DNA from 3 places in the Marinobacter suaedae genome. Region 3 is predicted to be linked to each of the others. Evidence: predicted binding sites of a transcription regulator. Region 3 holds the regulator's gene; each other region holds the start of a gene.
The links. The regulator LexA, encoded in region 3, represses DNA repair genes until DNA is damaged. The targets are predictions, from matches to a motif close to CTGTNTNNNNANACAG.

Region 1 (7,159 bases), 710 kb from region 3:
CAACGTCACGCCAAGCCGGCCAATACCGGCCACCTCACCGGCATCCGCACCCACCAGAGTACTACCCGGCTCGACAATTGCCGCACCCAGTTCAAGGCCGTCGGTTCCGTCGACCGCTTCAATGAGCACTTTCCCCATGCGCCCGGCGGCGCCGATGATTCCTACCCTCATAATCGGACGACTCCCGGTTGTCCTGTCAGAATTTCATTTCGTCGAAGAAGCTCTTCACACCCTCGAACCAAGAGGTCTTCCTGGGAGCGTGATTCTTTCCGTCGGCATCATCCAGCGTCTGCTGAAACTCTTCCAGCAGGTCTTTCTGGCGCTTGGTCAGTTTGACCGGGGTCTCCACGATCACACGACACAACAGGTCGCCTGCGGCCCCACCGCGAACCGGTGTCACCCCTTTGTTTCGGAGGCGGAACAGCTTGCCGGTCTGGGTTTCTGCCGGAATCTTCAACTTTACGCGGCCATCCAGCGTTGGCACTTCCAGCTCTCCACCAAGCGCGGCATCCACGATGCTGATGGGCACTTCACAGTAAAGGTTTCTGCCGTCGCGGGTAAAGATCGAGTGCTCGCGAACCGCAACCTGAACGTACAGATCGCCGGGAGGACCACCATCAACGCCCATCTCTCCTTCACCGGACAGGCGAATTCGATCACCGGTATCCACGCCGGGCGGCACTTTAACAGAAAGCGTCTTTTCTTCCTGCACGCGGCCCTGACCATGACACACCTTGCACGGATTCTTGATGATCTGCCCGGAACCACGGCACGTTGGGCACGCCTGCTGGACCGCAAAGAAGCCCTGCTGCATGCGCACCTGCCCCATACCTTTACAGGTTCCACAGGTCTCGGGTTTGGAGCCTTTTTCAGCCCCACTGCCATCGCACGTCTCGCATTCTTTATGACCCGGGATGGTGATCTCGACGGTCTTGCCCTTGACCGCTTCTTCCAGATCCAACTCCAGGGTGTAGCGCAGATCGCTGCCACGGGTATTTCGACCGCGACCACCACCGCCGCCAAAAATATCACCGAACACATCGCCAAAGATGTCGGAGAAATTCGCGCCTCCGCCACCGAAGCCACCTCCGGCCTGGCCATCCACGCCGGCATGACCAAACTGGTCGTAGGCTGCCCGCTTGGAATCATCGGCGAGCACTTCGTAGGCTTCGCTGGCCTCTTTGAACTTGTTCTCGGACTCCGAGTCGCCCGGATTACGGTCGGGGTGATGTTTCATCGCGAGCTTGCGATACGCCCGCTTGATTTCCTTGTCGTCCGCATCCCGGGACACACCGAGAACTTCGTAATAATCGCGTTTGGCCATGCTTGAAAACCTTGTTTGTAAACGCGGAAAACGCGGGGCTTACCCCGCGTTTTCCAACCATCTGATATCGATCAGATTACCGCTTATCGTCGTCTTTAACTTCTTCAAATTCGGCGTCGACAGCGTCGTCGCCTGACTGAGCCTGGGCCTCTTCCTGACCGCCAGCCTGCTCAGCCTGATCGGCATACATCTTCTGAGCGAGCTCAGAGGATACTTCCGTCAGTTTCTGGGTCTTGGCTTCGATATCCTCTTTGTCGGAACCTTCCAGAGCCTGCTCCAGATCCTTGATAGCCGCTTCGATAGACTCTTTCTCGCTGTCGGACACCTTGTCACCAGCTTCGGTCAGGGTCTTGCGTACCGCGTGAACCATGGCATCGCCCTGGTTACGAGCCTGCACCAGCTCCTCGAACTTGCGATCTTCCTCGGCATTGGCCTCGGCGTCGTTGACCATCTTATCGATCTCGTCATCGCTCAGACCGGAAGAAGCCTTGATGACAATGGACTGTTCCTTGCCAGTCGCCTTGTCCTTCGCGGACACGTTCAGGATGCCGTTGGCATCGATGTCAAAGGTGACTTCGATCTGCGGCACACCGCGCGGCGCCGGCGGGATGTCCGCCAGGTCGAACCGGCCCAGAGACTTGTTCTGGCTCGCCTGCTTGCGCTCACCCTGAACCACGTGGATGGTTACGGCAGTCTGGTTGTCATCCGCAGTTGAGAAAGTCTGAGACTTCTTGGTCGGGATGGTGGTGTTCTTGTCGATCAGCGGAGTCGCTACGCCACCCATGGTTTCGATACCCAGGGTCAGCGGAGTCACGTCCAGCAGCAGAACGTCTTTCACATCACCAGACAGTACCGCTGCCTGGATGGCCGCACCCATGGCAACCGCTTCATCCGGGTTCACGTCTTTGCGTGCTTCCTTACCGAAGAAGTTCTTCACCTTCTCCTGAACCAGCGGCATACGGGTCTGACCGCCCACCAGAATCACTTCGTCTACTTCACTGGCACTCATGCCGGCGTCTTTCAGAGCCACTTTACACGGCTCAAGAGAACGGTCGACCAGATCCTCAACCAGTGATTCCAGTTTGGCGCGGGTCAGCTTCACGTTCATGTGCTTCGGACCGCTCGCATCTGCAGTGATGTACGGCAGGTTCACGTCGGTCTGCTGGCTGCTGGACAGCTCGATCTTGGCCTTCTCACCGGCTTCCTTCAGACGCTGCATGGCCAGAGAGTCGCCGCGCAGGTCGATACCACTGTCTTTCTTGAACTGGTCGGCCAGGTATTCGATAACCTTAAGGTCAAAGTCTTCACCACCCAGGAAGGTGTCACCGTTGGTCGCCAGTACTTCGAACTGGTGCTCGCCATCCACGTCGGCGATTTCAATGATGGACAGGTCGAAAGTACCACCACCCAGGTCATAAACGGCCACAGTGCGGTCGCCACTCTTCTTGTCCAGACCATAAGCCAGGGCAGCGGCGGTCGGCTCGTTGATGATCCGCTTCACTTCCAGACCGGCGATCTTACCGGCGTCCTTGGTGGCCTGGCGCTGGCTGTCGTTGAAGTAAGCCGGAACGGTGATAACCGCTTCCGTCACTTTCTCACCCAGGTAGTCCTCGGCGGTTTTCTTCATCTTCTTCAGCACTTCCGCAGACACCTGCGGCGGCGCCATTTTCTGGCCTTTCACCTCAACCCAAGCGTCGCCATTGTCGGCCTTGGCGATCTTGTAAGGCACCATCTTGATGTCTTTCTGAACCACGTCATCTTCAAAGCGACGACCGATCAGGCGCTTGATGGCATACAGCGTGTTGTCCGGGTTGGTAACCGCCTGACGCTTTGCAGACTGGCCAACCAGAGTCTCACCATCATCGGTATAAGCGATGATGGACGGGGTGGTGCGATCGCCCTCGGCGTTCTCAATCACTTTGACCTTGTCACCATCCATGATGGCAACGCAGGAGTTGGTCGTTCCCAGATCAATACCGATAATTTTGCTCATTGATTCACTCCAATTCTTTTGCACATTCCCGGAGGTTCAAGGCTCCGGCTTTAACCGTTATCTGGCTATATTGGCGCTTTAATCGACTTTTCAAGCCTGCTCGTCGATTTTTGGCGCACTATCCGCTTTCGCGACCACCACCATGGCCGGGCGCACCACTCGACCGTTCAGCAAGTACCCTTTCTGAACCACTGCCACCACACTGTTCGGCTCGGCGTCCGCCGCCGGCACCATGGACATCGCCTCATGCTGCTGGGGATCAAACGGTTCGCCCACCGGATTTACCTGCTCAACGTTGAATTTTCCAAGGCTGTTCAGGAAAAGGTTCAGGGTCATTTCCATCCCTTCGCGGATGGAGGCCACGACCTCACCGGCCTTCTCAGTGCCTTCTGTGCTTTCAACGGCCTTTTCGAGGCTATCCGCAACCGGCAACAACTCCTTAACAAACTTCTCCAGCGCGAATTTGTGCGCCTTCTCAACATCGATTTCGGCACGGCGGCGAACATTCTGCATCTCCGCCTGCGCCCGAAGAACCTGATCCTGGGCATCCTTTACCTGGGCCTTCAGCGCCTCCAGTTCAGAACCTGCGCCCTCTTCTTCAACCGCATCCTGCTCCAGCGCCTCTTCGGCGGCAGCTTCTGTCGCTTCATTCAGTTCCTCAGCGACCTGCTCGTTGCGCTTCTCCTCAGTGCTCATGTTGACTCCTGCTGAATATCCGGCGGCCAGTCCGGACTGGCCAATTGCATGTGGTTCCCGGCCAACGCAAGCCGGAACTGAGTATTTGCGAACGGATATGGGGCCCAGTTGACAGGTTTCAACCACCCCTGACGATCATTCACTCACTTTTTATACGGACCGGTTTGCAAACAGGAAAAACCCTGTATATATTCACAGTCACTGTATTCGCATACAGTACTTTTTGATTGAGAACTGTCGCGCCGGGGGCAAGACTCCCAGAAAAGGACACGGAGGCAACGCACATGCTCACACAGCTCACCGTCTCGAACTACGCCATCGCTGAACGCGTGGAACTGCAATTCAAGCAGGGAATGACCGCGCTGACCGGTGAAACCGGTGCCGGCAAGTCCATTGTGCTGGATGCACTGGGCCTGGCTATGGGCGGCAGAGCCGATGCCGGCGCCGTGCGTCACGGGGCCAAACGTGCCGACATCACCGCCAGTTTCGATGTATCCAGCATTCCTGAAGCCACTCAGTGGCTGGAAAGCCATGAACTCGACGACGACAGCGACTGCATCCTCCGCCGGGTAATCAGTAAGGACGGCCGGTCCCGCGCCTACATTAACGGACAACCCTGCCCCCTCGCGCACCTCAAGGAGCTGGGCGGATTGCTGATGGATATCCACAGCCAGCACCAGCACCAGTCACTGCTGCGCAAAGACACCCACCGCAAGTTACTGGACGAGTTCGCCAGCGCTGAAACCCTCGCGACAGAGGTTCAGGCTGCCTGGAAAATCTGGAACCAGACCCGCCAGCGCCTGACCGAGCGCCAGCAAAATGCCGATAAAACCGAAGCCAAGCTGCAGCTGTTGAGATATCAGGTTGAAGAGCTGGACCGGCTCGACCTGCAAGAAGACGAGCAGGCACAACTTGAGCAGGAACAGGCCCAACTCAGCCAGGCGGATGCCGTGCTGCATAACAGCCATCAGGCAGCCCAGCTGTGCACTGAAGAAGACAACAGTGCCGCAAGCCTTGTTCGCCAGGCGCTACAGCAACTGGAACAACTACCGACCGACGTACCGGCTCTGGCTGACACCATCCAGATGCTGAACGAGGCACAAATCCAGATCAGCGAAGCGGGCGACAACCTGCGCCGGTTCGTCGACGATTACGAAGCCGACCCCGCCCGGCTGGCCGACGTGGAAGAACGACTCAGCGCTATCTACCAGATGGCACGCAAACATCGGATCGGGCCAGAAGAACTGCCGGAATTCCATCAGAAACTGTCTGCAGAACTGGCCGAGCTGGACGGCGGCGCTGGCAGCCTGGAGCAGCTGGAGGCGGAGTTGGGCGAACATCGACAAGCCTACGATGCTCTTGCCAAGCAACTGACCGATGCCCGCCAGCGCGCCTCCGTTGAACTGGATCAGCGAATCGCTGAAGAACTGGCCCAGTTGAGCATGCCCTCGGTGCAGTTCGTCACTCACCTGAACCGCAGCGCCGACGGCGAGCCAACACCTCATGGTCAGCAGGACATTGAATTCCTGGTCAGCGCCAATCCCGGACAGCCGGCGCGCGCGCTGTCCAAGGTGGCGTCGGGCGGTGAGCTTTCCCGCATCAGCCTCGCCATTCAGGTGGTGGTCGCACAGACCTCAACCACGCCCACCCTGGTATTCGATGAAGTGGATGTGGGGATTGGCGGTGGCACCGCTGAAGTGGTCGGCCGATTGCTGCGCAAATTGGGTGAGAACGGACAGATCCTTTGCGTCACGCACCTTCCGCAAGTGGCCGCGCAATGCCACCAGCATCTGTTCGTCAGCAAGTTCACCGAACAGGACACCACCTTCTCCAGGATCGAAACACTGGATGATCAGGGGCGCATCAGCGAAGTAGCCCGAATGCTCGGCGGCGTGGATATGACCGATCAGACGCTGGCACACGCAAAGGAAATGGTTTCAAAGGGGCAGGCGACGCATCACTGACAGGGCCTGGCCGCGACGGCGCACCGAACACATCCCCTCTCGACTTCGAGAGCTTTTACGGGCGGAACACAATCCGCCCTTTTTTGTTCGGCATTATTGAGACTTGATGGGCTTCACGTACAGGATCAGGCTGTGATCAACAATTTCATAGCCATGCTCCTGAGCGATTTTCTTCTGGCGCTCTTCAATCACTTCGTCGACAAACTCAATGACCTCACCGGTCTGGGTACACACCATGTGATCGTGATGATCGTCGCCAGCCATCTCAAACACGGCATGACCACCCTCGAAATTGTGGCGCAACACAAGCCCGGCGGCTTCGAACTGAGTCAGAACCCGGTATACCGTCGCCAGTCCAACGTCATCCCCTTGCTCGAGCAGTTTCTTGTAGACGTCTTCGGCACTCAGATGATGCTCGTCCGCGGTCTCAAGAATGTTCAGGATCTTCACCCGCGGCAGAGTGACTTTCAGACCGACCTTACGTAATTCGGCGTTCTCGGATGACATGTTACATTTCACTCTTTGGTGTACTTCCCGGCTTCCGGTATGATGAAGCCGCTTTAAATAACGGTATAGCGCCCATGCCCGCTTGTGGCAGGCGTTTTCAAAAATAGAGGATTTGCTCCGGCGATGCAAAAGCTAATCTCATTTATTCTCATCTTCATGATGGCTGGCTGCAGCTTTCCTGGCGTGTACAAGATCAATGTCCAGCAGGGCAACATTGTGACCGAGGAAGAGATTAGCCAATTGAGTGAAGGCATGCCGAGACGGCAGGTTCATGCGGTGCTCGGAACCCCCCTGCTGATCAATCCCACTGACATGTCCAGAGAATACTTTGTGTATACCTTCCAGCGCGAGGGTGGCGATATCCGCAAGCAACAGGTCGTGGTGCATTACAACAGCGACAACCAGCTCGCTCGTTACGAAACCGAACTTCTTGCCGAGACGCCGGCGTACTGAGCCGGCCCGGATTACCCTTTCTTCTTTGCCCGATTCAGTCTTGCCTGCTTGGGATCGATAATCAGCGGGCGGTAAAGCTCTACGCGATCGCCTTCCCGCAACGTATGCGCCGAAGGATCTTTAACGACCTTGCCGAATATGCCCATATCCGTTTCCCGGGGATTCACCTCGGGAAAGAGGGTGGCAATGCCGGATAGCTCGACCGCCTCCAGAACCGTCGTA
Region 2 (7,159 bases), on a different contig from region 3:
ATCCTGGGCCTGGGTATCGTAGCCTTTGGCGTAGGTACCGCATCGGGTGTTCTGATGGCCAAGCTGATGAACAAGCTCAGTAAAGAGCAGATCAACCCGCTGATCGGTTCTGCCGGTGTATCTGCGGTGCCGATGGCAGCGCGGGTTTCCAACAAGGTTGGTCTGGAAGCCAATCCGCAGAACTTCCTGCTGATGCACGCCATGGGCCCGAACGTGGCTGGTGTTATCGGCTCTGCGGTTGCTGCAGGTGTGATGATCAAGCTTTTGGGCTGATCTTTACATCGCAGTACGGAGAACCCCGCCTTTGTGCGGGGTTTTCTTGTTTTGGGGCAGCGAACGTAAATGTTCGGGCGCGTTAGGGGTGTCTGTTCAGGAATGTCTGAGGCCAAGGATGGCCGAAGCCAAGCGCACATAGATGTGCTTGTAGCGTTTCCTGAACAGACACCCCTAACGGGCTTCTCCAGAGATTAGTGAAAATCCCTCGAACTAACCGGAAGTTTTTGAATCAGGTGACTCAGGTCAGAGAGCTTTCCGGCCATAACATGAACGATGTCTCCCTCACGTTCCAGCACGCCTTTCACATGCAGAAGCCGCGCGGTTAACAATGGCTTGCGTTGGCGCCGGGCGGTTTCCAGCCAGACCACGACGTTCACGTTACCGGTTTCGTCTTCCAGGGTTACGAAGGTGACGCCGGAGGCGGAGCCGGGGCGTTGGCGGCCGGTGACCAGCCCGGCGACCTGAACGGGTACGCCGGCCCGGGTGGACTTGAGTTCTTCGGCGGTGTGGCAGTACTTCAGGTGACCCTGTTCCCGGAGCAGGGCGAGGGGGTGGCGCTGGAGGCTGAGGCCCAGGCTGGCGTAGTCGGCCAGGACGTTTTGACCTTCGCTGGGCTCTGGTAGCTGTTCGCAGTGGTCTGGTCGATAGTCTTCAGGGGCTTCCGCCGCGAACAGTTCCGTGGGTTGTTCGTGGTCGAGCAGTTGCCAGTAGGCCTGGTGCCGGTTTGCAGCGAATGCCGGCATGGCATTGGCGCCGGCCAGTACTTCCATGTCCCGTTGGTTGAGTCCGGCGAGCTTTCGCAGTTCGCCTGCAGACCGGTAGCCTCCAGTAGGCCGTTGCTCGCGCAGCCGTTGGGCACCGGCATAGGAGAGCCCCTGTACCAGTCGAAGCCCCAGCCGTAGATGTTGGTCCGGGCCTTCAAGGGTGTGGTTCCACTGGCTGCAATTTACATCCACCGGCAGTACGTTGACCTGATGGCGCCTGGCATCCTGAACCAGTTGGGATGGAGAGTAGAATCCCATGGGCTGGCTGTTCAGCAGCGCGCAGTAGAAAGCGGCGGGATGGTGGCGTTTGATCCAGGCGGAGACATACACCAGCAGAGCGAAACTGGCGGCGTGGGATTCCGGGAAGCCGTAGCCGCCAAAGCCGCAGATCTGCTGGTACAGACGCTCGGCGAAGTCAGCATCGTGGCCCCGTTCCAGCATGCCGGTAATCAGCTTCTCCCGGAACGGCGTCAGGTCGCCGTGGGATTTCCAGGCCGCCATGGCCCGGCGTAACTGGTCGGCTTCACCGGCGGAGAATCCGGCCGCCACCATGGCCAGTTTGATCACCTGTTCCTGGAAGATCGGTACTCCGAGGGTGCGTTCCAGCACTTTGCGGATGGCGTCGTTGGGGTAGCTGACCGGTTCCAGACCGTGCTTACGCCGCAGATACGGGTGCACCATGTCGCCCTGGATGGGGCCGGGCCGGACAATGGCCACTTCGATCACCAGGTCGTAATAGGTTTCCGGTTTCAGCCGGGGCAGCATGTTGATCTGGGCGCGGGATTCCACCTGGAATACGCCGATGCTATCGCCGGTTTGCAGCATGGCGTAGGTGGCCGGGTCTTCCTCCGGGATGTCCTGCATCCGGAACGGCTCGCCCTTGCGTTCGCTGATCAGAGCCAGTGCTTTGCGAATGGCGGACAGCATACCCAGCGCCAGCACATCCACTTTCATTAAACCAAGGCTTTCCAGGTCGTCCTTATCCCACTGGATGACGGTCCGGTCGGCCATGGCGGCGTTTTCCACCGGCACCAGTTCCGCCAGTGGCCCGGCGCTGATGACAAAGCCGCCCACGTGTTGGGACAGATGGCGAGGGAAGCCCAGAAGGGTGTTCACCAGGGTAAAGAATTGATCCGCCACCTTGGGGTTGCGGGTCAGGCGCTTGTCGAGAATCTGTTGGCGCCAGTTGGTGGCTTTGTCTCGCCAGTCGATGCCTTCCAGCAGTTGTTCCACTTGTGCCGGGTCGAAGCCCAAGGCCTTGCCCACATCCCGTACAGCGCTGCGGGGACGGTACCGGATGACGGTAGCGGCGAGCGCAGCCCTTTCACGGGTGTAGCGCTGGTAGATGTATTGGATGACTTCTTCCCGGCGCTCGTGCTCGAAGTCCACGTCGATGTCGGGCGGCTCGTTGCGATCCTTGGAGATGAAGCGTTCGAACAGCAGTTCCACGCGGGCTGGATTCACTTCGGTAATGCCCAGGCAATAGCACACGGCGGAGTTGGCGGCCGAACCCCGACCCTGGCACAGGATGCCCTGACTGCGGGCAAAGGCCACGATGTCGTAGATGGTGAGGAAGTAGTGTTCGTACTTCATCTCCGAAATCAGGTCCAGCTCCTTGCGGATCAGGCCTTGAATGGTGAGGGGCGTACCCTCGGGGTAGCGCCGGCGTTCGCCTTCGCGAGTCAGGCGTTTCAGGTAGCCGGCGGGGGTTTCGCCTTCCGGTACCAGATCGGGCGGGTATTCGTAGCGCAGGCTGCCGGGCTCGAAGGTGCACTGATCGGCGATTTTCAGGCTCTGTTCCAGCCAGGCATCCGGAAATAATCGCTGAATGACAGGCAGCGGCCGAAGGTAGCGTTCGGCATTCTGGAACAGGCAATGGCCCGCGTGCTCGACGGTGGTGTGATGGTGCAGGGCAGTGAGCACATCCTGCAGGGGCTGGCGTTCCCGGCTGTGCATGTGGACATCGCCGGTGGCGGTAATCGGGCAGCGCAGTTGATCGGCGAGCCAGCGGATACGGGACAGCTTCTGTTCTTCGCCGGATTCCAGCGTGCGGGTGGCCGCCAGCCATAACCGGTGCTCGAACAGGCGCAATAACCATTCACCGCAGGCCAGCGCCTGATCGGCACTGGCTTCCGCCGGTGCCGGTGGGTTCCACAGGCATAGGCAGTCGTCCAGGGTGTGGGTTTCGATGTCCCGAAAAAACAGCTGGTACTGACCCTTTTCAGCCCGGCGTCGACCGGTGGTGATCAGCTGGCATAATTGACCATAGCCCCTGCGGGTGCGGGCCAGCAGCACGAACCGGGGTATGCAGGCCTCCGGCGGGGCATCGTCCAGTTCAAAGTGGCTGCCGGTGATGAGCTGTACCGGACTGTCCTTCAGGGCGGCCCAGGCCCGGGGAATGCCGGCCACGGAGCAGGCATCGGTGATTGCCAGTGCCCGGTAGCCCAGCCCAGCGGCACGCTCAGCCAGTTCATGAGGATGAGACGCACCGGTTAAAAAGCTGAAATTGCTGACACAAGTGAGTTCGGCGTAGCCCGGTCGCTCCATCAGCCAAACCACCCGTGTATGTACCAGCCGCCTTGAGTATCCCGGAATACCCAGGCCAACTGGCCGCTATCGAGCTGGGCAATGTAGTAGTCCCGAAGTACTCGCTGGCCATCCCACCAGCCGCCACTGATGCGTTCCGGGCCTGCAAACCACGCCTGTGGGGGTGAGGTCAGCGGTTGTGGTCCTTGCAGCAGCCACAGCGGGCGGCGGGGCAAACCGGTTGTTTCGGTGGGCTGGTGCTTGCGCGCCAGGCTTGCGGCACTCCAGGCCCGCTCCGGGCGGTGGTCAGCCTGTGGAGCCAGCTGGCTCAGGGCAGATTCGCCGAGCCGGGCCTGAAGCCGACTCATCAGGGTGTGCCAGGCTTCGTTCAGATCCTGGGTTTCGCCCAGCAGGTCTCGTCCGGAGGGAGCTTCGCGACCGAGGAACCGTTTGACGGAGAGCTGTAAGGACAGCACCGGAGCCCTAAGTGGGTGCCGTTCCAGCCGCAGGCGAATCAGATTCAGGAAGGCTTCGGCCCGGTGTTCCGGCCCGGAGGTTCGGATGCGCAGCTTGGTGGGCTCCTCATGTCGATGATGGAGCGTCAGGAACAGAGTGTCGGTTTCCTGCTGGCGCCAGCACAGATCGTCTTCCAGTTCAGACAGGATGCGCTGGAGCGGAAACAGCAGCCCCTGGGCCTGCTCAATTTCCCGCACGAAATCCGCCTGCTGCCGGAACTGGTGGGGTGGCTGCCAATCCGGTTGGGGGTCCGGGCGAGTACCAAGAATCTTCTGCACCCGCGCCAGGGTTTCCGGTGACAGCCGCCGGGCCAGTTCCGCCGGTGGCAGGTCAAATACCTGTTGGAGGCGATCCAGTCCCAGCCGTTGTAAGCGGGTGCAGGTGCGATCATCGAACTCGGCTGCCTGCAAGGGCAGCTGACCAAGGGTTCGTAGAATATGCCCCCGGTCGGCGTTGCATTCGCCCTTGCCGGTCCGGGCCATCAACCGGGCGGCCAGTGGAGTATGACCCAGGCCGGGCCAGGCCGTGAGCTGGTGCTCATCCAGAGCCATCTCCACGGTTTGCCACACGGCCGGTAAGCCGCCGTACAAGCGTTGCAGGCTACCGACTTCGGCCAGTAAACCATCCGGTGGCTTGGGCACGATATGGGCCGCATGCCGGTACAGCCAGCGAGCCTGCTCTTCCAGAATCCGGGCCTGCTGTTGATCATCGGCCTGTACGATGGCCAATTCCGGCGCCAGCGTGATGGCGGTTTTCAGGCGCATGCCGACCTGTACACCCAGTTCCCGGGCTTCCGGGCAGGCCTGGAGGACGGTTTGTCCGGAGCCGTCGACAATCACCAGTGCGCCAGAGTCCTCCCGGGCACGCCGGATGTGATCCAGCAACAGGTGCGGAAAGTGCAGGTACAGCCAGATCATGACGAGGTTACCGGTTGGCGGCGGTTCCTGGCCCCTGTCGCCAGGGCCCCCGGATGATGCGAGGTGTTTCCTGGCTGGCCAGGTCTGCCCGGTGCCCCATGCTGAGCGAACAGCGCTGGCCGGGCCAGCTACCACGGCGCTTCACAATATTCACTTTCAGTGCCTGATGATCGCCGGGGGTCAGCTCAAGGCGCAGGGCGGCGGGAGAGTTCTGCTCTGCGTGGTGGCGTTCCCGAAACAGTACACACACATTGCTGCCAGCTTCGGCAGCCAGTTGCAGGCGCCGGATATCCCGGGCGGCCAGCTTGTCGGGCCAGGCCATGACCAGACCGGTGACCGGTGAGCGCAGGCAGTTTTCCAGTGTCCACAGGAAATCGCCCTGGTTGTCGGTGTGCACCATCACAACCTGATCCAGATTCACGCCTTCCCGCGCCAGAGCCGGGGCATAGGGGGTGTGCGGTGGGTTGATCCAGAACACGGTTTTTCCGCGATGGGACAGCCGCTGCATCAGTGGCAGCAACAGGTGCAGTTCACCAATACCGGGGGCATCCAGCAGGCACTCGCTGAGCGCGCCGGTGGGCCAGCCGAGGCCGCCCAGTTGATTGTCCAGGCGCTGGTAGCCGGTGGGCTCGGCGGGCTGGAGGGTGGCGGTGTGACGGTGACCCTGCCAGACACGGGCATCCCGCATCAGGGTATTTAGCAGTTCGCTCATGGGAATCTCTCGAAATACTGTTTAAATATACAGTATTCTGAAAGGGGCATGATTTCAAGTTAAACGGCGGGGTGTTTCGGAGAGCGTTTGGTTAAATCGCCGGTGATTGGGAAACCACCGGCGAAGGCATCAGGCGGGAGCGTTTATTGCTGGATTTCAGAGTGGAAACCTACGTCTTTTCGAATGGCCAGCATGAAATCCCTGGGGGCGCTTTGTGAGGCGTCGTAGTAAACAATGGCGGTTTTTGTGTCCAGGGAAGCTTTGACGCTTTCCACTCCCCGAACCTTGGCGACGGCGGCTTCCACCAATGCCGGGCAGGCGGGGGTGGACATGTCATCGATACGCAGGGTTGTCGTGGACTGCCTGGCGCTCTGGGTTTCGTCCGCGTAGGCCTTGGGTGGCATGGCGGCGATATGAACCAGAGCGCCCATCAGGGTCAGAATCAGAAGGGTGGTTTTCATGGCGAGTCTCCTTCGTTTGTTATGGGTTCAGGCCAGTGCGGGCAGAACCACGTATTCGATCAGGTTGATGGCAACTGCCAGGGCTACAGCAAACCAGAACAGCCCCCGGGTCAGGCGAGAAGTCGTGCCCTGGCAAGGGCTGCGGCGAAGGGCCCGGTAACTGATGGACAGAAGGGCAACCGTCACAATGGTGGCGGGCACCTGCAGGTAGGTGTAGCGGGTCAGGAAACCTAGCCCGCCGATGCCCACACTCAGGGCAATCCAGGGAATCAGGCAGGCGGCCGCGGTCACCAGGGTAGATGCCATGGCCATCACGGCAGTGGTGGCGGCAAAACGCTTGGTGGTGTCTTCGGTGCGACGGGGCATGTAATCGTCCGGCCGTTCCTGAATCCAGGAAAAGTGGCCAGCGACGTGCTCCAGTGGTGGGTAATAGAGTTGTGATTTTTGGGTATACATGGCGTTGTTCTCCGTTGTTGTGTCCGATCAGTTGGAACAGTTTCAGGTTAAAACGATGAGCCTTTGAGAACTTGGCGGTTCTCTGGTTTAAATCGGGTGATGATTGGGAGATTTCGGGCGGAGTGTTGTTAGGGGTTATGAAATCCTGGTCTGAAGGGGGTGCACAAAAAAAGGGGCTCGAATGAGCCCCTTTTTTACCTGTCTGATCATTAACGAGGGTGCAGCCAGCCCGGGAGCATGGTGTACGGGTCCACCTGGATCTCCGGGTTGAAGGGGATGTGCTGGGTTTCCAGCTTGGGTTGAAGGGATCCGTCCTTGAGCTGGTCGAAGATATCGGTACAGCCGCCAATAAACTCTCCGTTGATGAAGATCAGGGGCAGTGTGGCCCAGCCGGTTTTCTCTTTGAGTACCGCCCGGATCTTGCCGCCCCGGTTACCCTCCTGATACACCACGGAATCCAGGTCCACGGATTTATATTCAATCCCGTATTTCTGGAAGACTTTACGCACCGACCAGCAGAACTCACACCAT
Region 3 (7,159 bases):
GACCGATAGAGAGAGTCCACAAACTTGGTATAGTTCAGCGGCCATTCGAGCCGGGCAATAATGCGGGAGCGGCTGTCGTCTGGCAGCCCCTTCAGTACCGGATCGCCAATCAGCAGAATGGGAACGCCCTTGGCAGCCTGACAGAACGAATCGATGACCTCTTCGGCATTGGGATCCTGGCCATCAATCAGCGCGACACCAATGTCCGACAAACGCTCGGAGTCCCGGGAATTCAGCAAGTTTTTTGCCTCGTCCCCATGCACGACAGGCTCTTCGCCCATGAACTCCAGAATGGTGACTATATCCCGGCGTTTCGACTCATCGTCACTCAGCACCAGTACTTTATTGTCCTCGGACATCACAACCAATCTCTTGAAGTGAGTGATCGGTATTTATGACGCAAACCCTCTAAAGAGTCAATTTTATGACGCTATTTAAGACAGACTGATGAAATATTCTGATACGCCCTGGCAACATCGCGGTTTCGATTGACGGCATTCAACGCATCTTGTGTCTCTTTTCTGGCTCTCTGGGCACTTTCCTCAATGGCACCAACCAACTGCTGAAGTTCCTCCAGGCGCAATTGAACATCTGCAACGCTCAGTGCCCCGGACTCCATGGCCGTCATCATCGGACCCACTGACGGTTTGATATCAGCGTTCAGTGTACCCAACCGTTCCCAGTTTCCCTCACCCAGCGCTCCTGACAAATCTGCCAACAAACGGTCCACGGTATCCAGCAATTCTTGCGGGGATGACATACATATTCTCCTGTCTGAATCGGGCATTTAGGGAGCCGACAAAGGCGATGACGAATAAAAAGGGCCGGACAAGCCGGCCCCTCTCACTTTGCCCGAATCACCGGCGTGCGTCCCGCCGTGCTGCCGAGGCGGTAAACTCGCTGCTCCGGAATCCGGGGCTGAAGTCGTAGGGCTTGTAACCATCGTCCAAGCCATCAACATAGTAACGCTCGGCCTTCAGGTCATAGGTCATTTCCATGGTGGTCCAGAACACCGGCTCACTGTAGAAACTGATGTTGTGAGCCTCGGACACCCGCCACAAATTACCGTCTTCGTCGTACTCCTCGGACGCCAGGATCTGCCAGCTATCCTCATCGATATAGAACACACGACGATCGTAAATGTGGCTGATTCCAACCCGTCGCCTGGCTTCGACCACCCACACCCGGTGCAGCTCGTAACGGGCCAGCGACTGATTGATGTGGCGCGGACGAATCACATCATCCGGACGGACTTCTTCATCGTGCAGCATGTAGGCGTTGTACGGTACGTACAGCTCGCGCTTGCCCTTGAGCTCCCACTCGTACTGGTTCGGTGCTCCATTGTACATGTCCTTCTGGTCCACCGAGCGGAGTGAAGAGGAATTCGGCAGGTCTGTCTCGTAGGCCAGATTCGGCGAACGACGCAGACGACGGGAACCGCTGTCATAGCGCCATGCCAGGCGGGGAGAACGAATCTGGTCGAGGGTTTCGTGTACCAGCGTGATCGTGCCTGCCAGTGTAGCCGGTGAAACCGTATTGGTTTTCAGATAGAAGATCTTGTTGTCGAATTCCTCAAGCTTCGCGTCCTTCTTGCTGTAGGCGATAAAGTACTGGTAGTCGTTCACGACCGGGTTATACGAACCATCCCGCTGAGGCGTTGCAGAGGCACTTCGGAACTCAATTTCGGTGCCACGGTACCGCAGGATATGATTCCAGATGGCCTCCAGACCATTCTTGGGGATCGGGAAGGGGCTGGTCATGATCGCATCGCGCACGCCGTTGCCGTTATCGAGCAATTCGGCCGACAGCGCGTTCTCTTTCAGCTTTTCATAAACATGCTGGGGATAGGCTGCGGTTCGACGGCTTTCATAAACCGGAAGAAAAAAGTCCGGCCCATACTGGTCAAGCATTTTCAGATGACCCTCTGACAGCTTGTCCTTGTACAGATGAGCATTAGCCTTGGTAATAATGAACAGCGGCTCATCGTCGGGAAAGGGATTGGTCTCGATGTCCCCTTTTTTCCAGGAAGCCGGGGGTGTGTTCAGACCACCTGTCCATTCTGGAATCGTTCCGGCGGCGTTTGCCGCCCGTTCCGCGCCGACGGGAGTCAACTCACCGCCCAGCTTTGCAGCTTCTTCCGGTGCGACCTTCGCCAGCGCCGTTCCGGACAAACCAAGCAAAGCTACCGTAATACCGGCAACAATAGGATTCCGCATTCCTTACACCTCCAGAAAAAACATGCACTCCCGATTAAGCCATTGGCCCACCGTCGGGTGTCAGCACAAGAATCAGCCGCTTTTGGGCAGCATCTTTGTGCCAAATTCAAACGGTCGTTTCAAGCGATTGTTTGTAGATTCTTGTGAAACAGCAACAGGACATTCCGATGCAGAAATTTACGCGGGAAAATGTTAATATTGGCGGCTTACTTTCGATTTGAACCGTTCTTCAGCTGCGGGATTCTCCATGGCGTCACCCTGGTACTCACTGGTTTCGCAAAAACTTTTTCTGGCCAGATGCTTGCTGGACCAGAGCACCACTCGGGTCGACGGGGAAGAGGCAGACCGTACGACGGACACGGAACGGACACTGAAGAGCGAGGCCGCCAGGCAAGGGGCGGTAGAACTGATGCTCCGGGCAAGACAACTGTTACTGACCATGATAGCCCGGCATCATCAGTTTCGAAACGAACAGCCCGCCAGCCTTGAAGAGCTGGCAACACTGGTTGGAGAACATTCGTACGAGGCAATAAAACTTCTGGAACTCAGCCGTACTTCAGGCAGCTGGTGGCAGCATCTGGATCAACTCGAACGAGCCCAGAGCAATCCACCCGTGAGCCGCAAGACGGTCAGTTCGGACAACATTATCGCCATTTCTGCGGAAACCGGCCCAGACCGATCCGAAGGTGCCCTGAAGAAATCCCTGGGCGCACTGAAGCAATTTGCCGACGATCTGGAAGAGCAGCACAGCGAGTGGTAGCTCAGCGCTCAACCCGATCCATCAACATAAAGGTTTAGGATATGTCACCCTCATTTTTTGAAATCGTTCAATTGAGCAACGGCGATTACGCACTGCGCCGCATTGATGATGAGAGTGCGCCGCTGGTAAAAATCTCCTTTTCGGAGGAAGCTCGCGAGATGATGGCAGACAAGGATATGAATGTGGCGAAAGCAATGATTGCCGCGGGCATTGAGGCCGTGGGCAGCGTTGCCCATGACATCGACTGGGAAGAAGACGACCAGGAAACCGCCGAGATAGCGCCCTCCTACACGCTGCACTGATCCCAGTACCGCCTTACATCAGGCCTGACCGAATCACCGGGGTAATCCATTGCGGGGCATTCCGCCCCGCACCTTCCTAATCAGCGTTGACGAAGCACAACCCCGTGACTATTGCCTCGCGCCGAAGCTTCCTGAAGCTCACGAAATGCAGACTTACTCAGCTTCTGCGTCCACATCACGACCGCGTGGCAGGTACCTGCACTCAAAGCACGCTCGGCCAATTCTTGCGCGGAGTATTCCGGCGTGGAACGCAGCACCAGCAACTGGCCTGTAACGATCCCGTGCATTTTTTGCCACTTGCTCACCAGAGCTTGGGGTGGGTCAATCCACGCAAGCCAGCGTTTTTCCTGATTGAGCTGGGTCAGCATCGGTAGCAGCAACTGGAAGTTTTCAACCTGCTCCTGAGGCATGATGATCTCGGTCACATTGCCAACACTGGGAGCCGTCCGGGACTCTGACTTGGGACGCGTACTGATGATCGCCCGCTTTTCGGTTCCAACAGATGAGGAAAGCGGATAGGGCATCGCGCCCTGATGAAAAGCGGTGTTCTGACTGAAGCTCAATTGTTCCATAACCTAGCTGCTCCCAGACTGTCCGGATTACCTGACCTGATTAGTGGAGATCCGACCGGCGGATAACTCCCACCCCCAGACCTTCGATAAACAAATGCTCCTCGGCGAGATCCACCTCGATGGGATCGAACTCTTCGTTCTCCGCAATCAGGAAGACCTTGCTGCCTTCTTTACGGTAACGCTTGACGGTTACCTCGTCCTCGCCAACCCGTGCCACGACAACCTGACCATTGTGGACATCCTGTGTGCGATGGACCGCCAGCAAGTCACCATCCAGAATACCGATGTCTTTCATACTCATTCCACGCACCCGCAGCAGGTAATCTGCCGAGGGGGAGAAAAATTCCGGCTGCAGGGTGACATGATCCTCAATGTGCTCCTGCGCCAGAATCGGGCTACCAGCAGCAACCTGACCAATGACCGGCAAGCCCAGATCCTCCTCGGCTTCCGGCAAACGGATGCCCCGACTCGCTCCTGGAACCATCTCAATGGCGCCTTTACGGGCCAGCGCACGAAGATGCTCTTCGGCGGCATTTGCGGAACGGAAACCGAGTTCCGCGGCAATTTCCGCGCGGGTGGGCGGGTAGCCGGTCTCATCCAGATACCGCCGGATGATATCCAGCACCTGAGATTGCCTTGCGGTCAGTTTCATGGGAGTTCTCCGTCAACTCATTTCCGAGACAGCCCTTGCATTGCATTTAAGCGCTCTGGGCATGCCCTGTTTTTATATACAGTAAACAAACTATATACAGTGTTTTATCCAGTGTAAAGCCCACTATGAATTTCTGGTGCAGACCGGCGGGCAGCGACGAGGATTGTGATAAGGTTCTGGAAAGGCAGTCTTTAAGGACACTGAGCGTTATGGATAATCGCACCCCATGCCAAATGCCGGACATCATGCGCACCAGCGATAAAAAGGAACGTCGCGTTGGTGTTGAACTTGAATTGTCCGGACTCAGCTACGATCAGCTTGTGTTTAACGTGTCCGATTTCCTGGGCGCCAAACCCCGGCTTGAATCCCGCTATGTCACCAAGATCGATACCGAGTTTGGCGAATATACGGTGGAGCTGGATTCGGAACTGGTGAAAGATCTCGACTTGAGCGATTCCCAGCTTCCCGATTCCATCAGGGAACTCGGTGGCCAGGCGCTGGAAGTAATCGATGCGGCAGCCGAGCGGATTGTGCCCCTTGAGATCATCACCCCTCCCCTGCCATTCAACGAAGTAGGACAAATCGAAGCACTGGTCAGCGCGCTGAGACAACAGGGGGCACTCGGCAGCCGGGAGTCGATTTATTACGCCTTCGGTTTGCAGCTGAATCCGGAATTGCCCGATTTGGAACCTGCTACCCTGGTTCGCTACCTTCAGGCCTTCGCCGCCCTGTACGATTGGCTCAAGTCACGCCATCAGCTGGATATCAGCCGCAAGATGACCACCTATATCGAGCCCTGGAGCAGTCGCTTCACCGACCGGCTGATGACGGACGATTACGCACCGGATCAGTCTGAGCTGATGCTTGACTACCTTGAATCCAACCCGACCCGCAACCGCGCCCTGGACCTGCTTCCTTTGTTTGCCTACCTGGACCACTCGTTGCTGAACGAGTACGTCCAGGACACGCGGATAAAGAGCCGCCCTACCCTGCACTACCGGTTACCCGATTGCGACATCGACAACCCAAACTGGCAGTTCTCCGACGTCTGGAACGACTGGGTCGTCCTCGAGCAGATTGCCAACAACGCGGAGCAGCTGGCCGAACTCCGCTCGCGGTTTCGCGAGGCCCACAAACTGAGCCTGCGCAATCTCACCCAAAGCTGGCTGGACAGCTCCACCCATTGGCTGCAGAGTCTGGGGTATGCGTGATCCTTCAATTCCTGAAATTGAGCTGCCGGGACTGACGATCGGGATCAGCGGTCCCTCCCGGCGTGGCACCGCCCACCGGCTGATCAGCATGGGGCTCAGACTGTACGGAGCACACACCCACTATATTCGCCCCGGGTCCCACACCAATGTGGAACTGCTGGATGGGCTGGTGCTTTCCGGCGGCACCCACGTTCATCCGGAGCGCTACGGGCAAAAGCCCGAGGTTTCCGCGCGTTATGACCAGCGACGGGACGCCACTGACTACCGCCTGCTGGAGCAGGCGGAACGCACAGGCATACCGGTCCTCGGCATCTGCAGGGGCGCCCAGTTCATCAATGTTTTCCACGGTGGTTCGCTGTGCCAGAACGTCACTCCGATTCGGGTCCATACCCGGCACCGCCCCCTTCTCTTGCCCATGCAGACGGTGCGACTGGTGAAGGACAGCCGACTGGCGAAAGCCATGCAGGGCCTCACCATAGGCGCCAATCGCATTCACAGTCAGGCCATCAAGCGGTTGGGGCAAAACCTCCGGGTCGTTGCCGTGGATAACGACCTGTTCGTGCAGGCCATCGAGAACCAGAGCGGACAATGGATGCTCGGGCTGCAATGGCATCCGGAATATCTGCTATACCATGGGGGACATCGCCAGATCTTCCGGCAGTTCGTCCATGCCGCCCTGAATTTCAAGAGGGGCCGGTTAGAGCCGGATTCCGATTCGTCCTTTTTTGAACAAGCTCCAGGGAGGAGTGACCCATGAATACTGGAAGCCGACTTGCACAGATTGGTCTGCCCCTTGCGCTTCTGCCCGTCATCGCCATGGCTGGTGAAGTGTCACTGAGTGGCGAAGGCAGTGTGCGTTATCAGCCAGACAGCGTGCGCCTGTATTTCACCGCGACCGTCGAGAACGAAGTGCCCCAGCAGGCGACCGAAGCAGTGGCATCCATGATGGCCCAATGGCGGGAAGCCATCGAAGATTACGAAGATGAGTTGGATGAATACACGGATGCCAACGTGCACCTGTATTCCCGAACCCTGCCCCCGGCTCAACCGGGGAGCGAGCCAACCCAAAAGGCGGTCGCGTCCCAAACTGTGACCTTCCAGCTTGATGACCTGACCCTGCTCAATCCGATCCTGGAACAGGCCCAGGCCATCGGTATGCGCTACAGCCTTGGGCCCGGCCAGTTTTTCCATTCAAACGAGAAGGAACTGAAGCAGGAAGCACTGGCTCTGGCCATTGCCGATGCCAGGGCGCGGTGTGAGTTCGTCGCGGATCAACTGGACCAGTCCTGCGGTGATGTCATCAGCATGCAGGTAGACGGCGGAATGCCACCAATGCCCCGAATGATGGCCGAAGCCCGTACGACAGCTGATCCGGTCCAGAGTGTTGGCACACGGGAAGTGACGGCTTCGGTCACCGCGACCTTCGAGCTGGATTGACGCTAGAAA

Region 1: recN (DNA repair protein RecN) is a predicted target of LexA. The motif match lies at 4,196-4,211, and genes of this name have one in related genera.
Region 2: imuA (translesion DNA synthesis-associated protein ImuA) is a predicted target of LexA. The motif match lies at 5,729-5,744, and genes of this name have one in related genera.

The regions. Positions count from the first base shown of each region.
Region 1 covers NZ_JAUMIS010000001.1:906,715-913,873, forward strand. The annotation lists gene dapB (4-hydroxy-tetrahydrodipicolinate reductase) at 1-171, opposite strand, end outside; gene dnaJ (molecular chaperone DnaJ) at 197-1,324, opposite strand; gene dnaK (molecular chaperone DnaK) at 1,401-3,317, opposite strand; gene grpE (nucleotide exchange factor GrpE) at 3,408-4,013, opposite strand; gene recN (DNA repair protein RecN) at 4,298-5,977, shown strand; gene fur (ferric iron uptake transcriptional regulator) at 6,071-6,484, opposite strand; gene QVZ43_RS04195 (outer membrane protein assembly factor BamE) at 6,608-6,937, shown strand; gene QVZ43_RS04200 (RnfH family protein) at 6,949-7,159, opposite strand, start outside.
Region 2 covers NZ_JAUMIS010000002.1:81,532-88,690, forward strand. The annotation lists gene QVZ43_RS09205 (sodium ion-translocating decarboxylase subunit beta) at 1-273, shown strand, start outside; gene QVZ43_RS09210 (error-prone DNA polymerase) at 468-3,587, opposite strand; gene QVZ43_RS09215 (Y-family DNA polymerase) at 3,587-4,999, opposite strand; gene imuA (translesion DNA synthesis-associated protein ImuA) at 5,007-5,711, opposite strand; gene QVZ43_RS09225 (heavy-metal-associated domain-containing protein) at 5,855-6,172, opposite strand; gene QVZ43_RS09230 (hypothetical protein) at 6,200-6,628, opposite strand; gene cysK (cysteine synthase A) at 6,838-7,159, opposite strand, start outside.
Region 3 covers NZ_JAUMIS010000001.1:200,649-207,807, forward strand. The annotation lists gene QVZ43_RS00820 (sigma-54 dependent transcriptional regulator) at 1-359, opposite strand, end outside; gene QVZ43_RS00825 (SOS cell division inhibitor) at 431-760, opposite strand; gene QVZ43_RS00830 (DUF1329 domain-containing protein) at 858-2,216, opposite strand; gene QVZ43_RS00835 (DUF6586 family protein) at 2,464-2,976, shown strand; gene QVZ43_RS00840 (hypothetical protein) at 3,018-3,278, shown strand; gene QVZ43_RS00845 (cell division inhibitor SulA) at 3,359-3,850, opposite strand; gene lexA (transcriptional repressor LexA) at 3,891-4,502, opposite strand; gene QVZ43_RS00855 (amidoligase family protein) at 4,712-5,713, shown strand; gene QVZ43_RS00860 (gamma-glutamyl-gamma-aminobutyrate hydrolase family protein) at 5,706-6,470, shown strand; gene QVZ43_RS00865 (SIMPL domain-containing protein) at 6,467-7,150, shown strand; gene QVZ43_RS00870 (translocation/assembly module TamB domain-containing protein) at 7,153-7,159, opposite strand, start outside.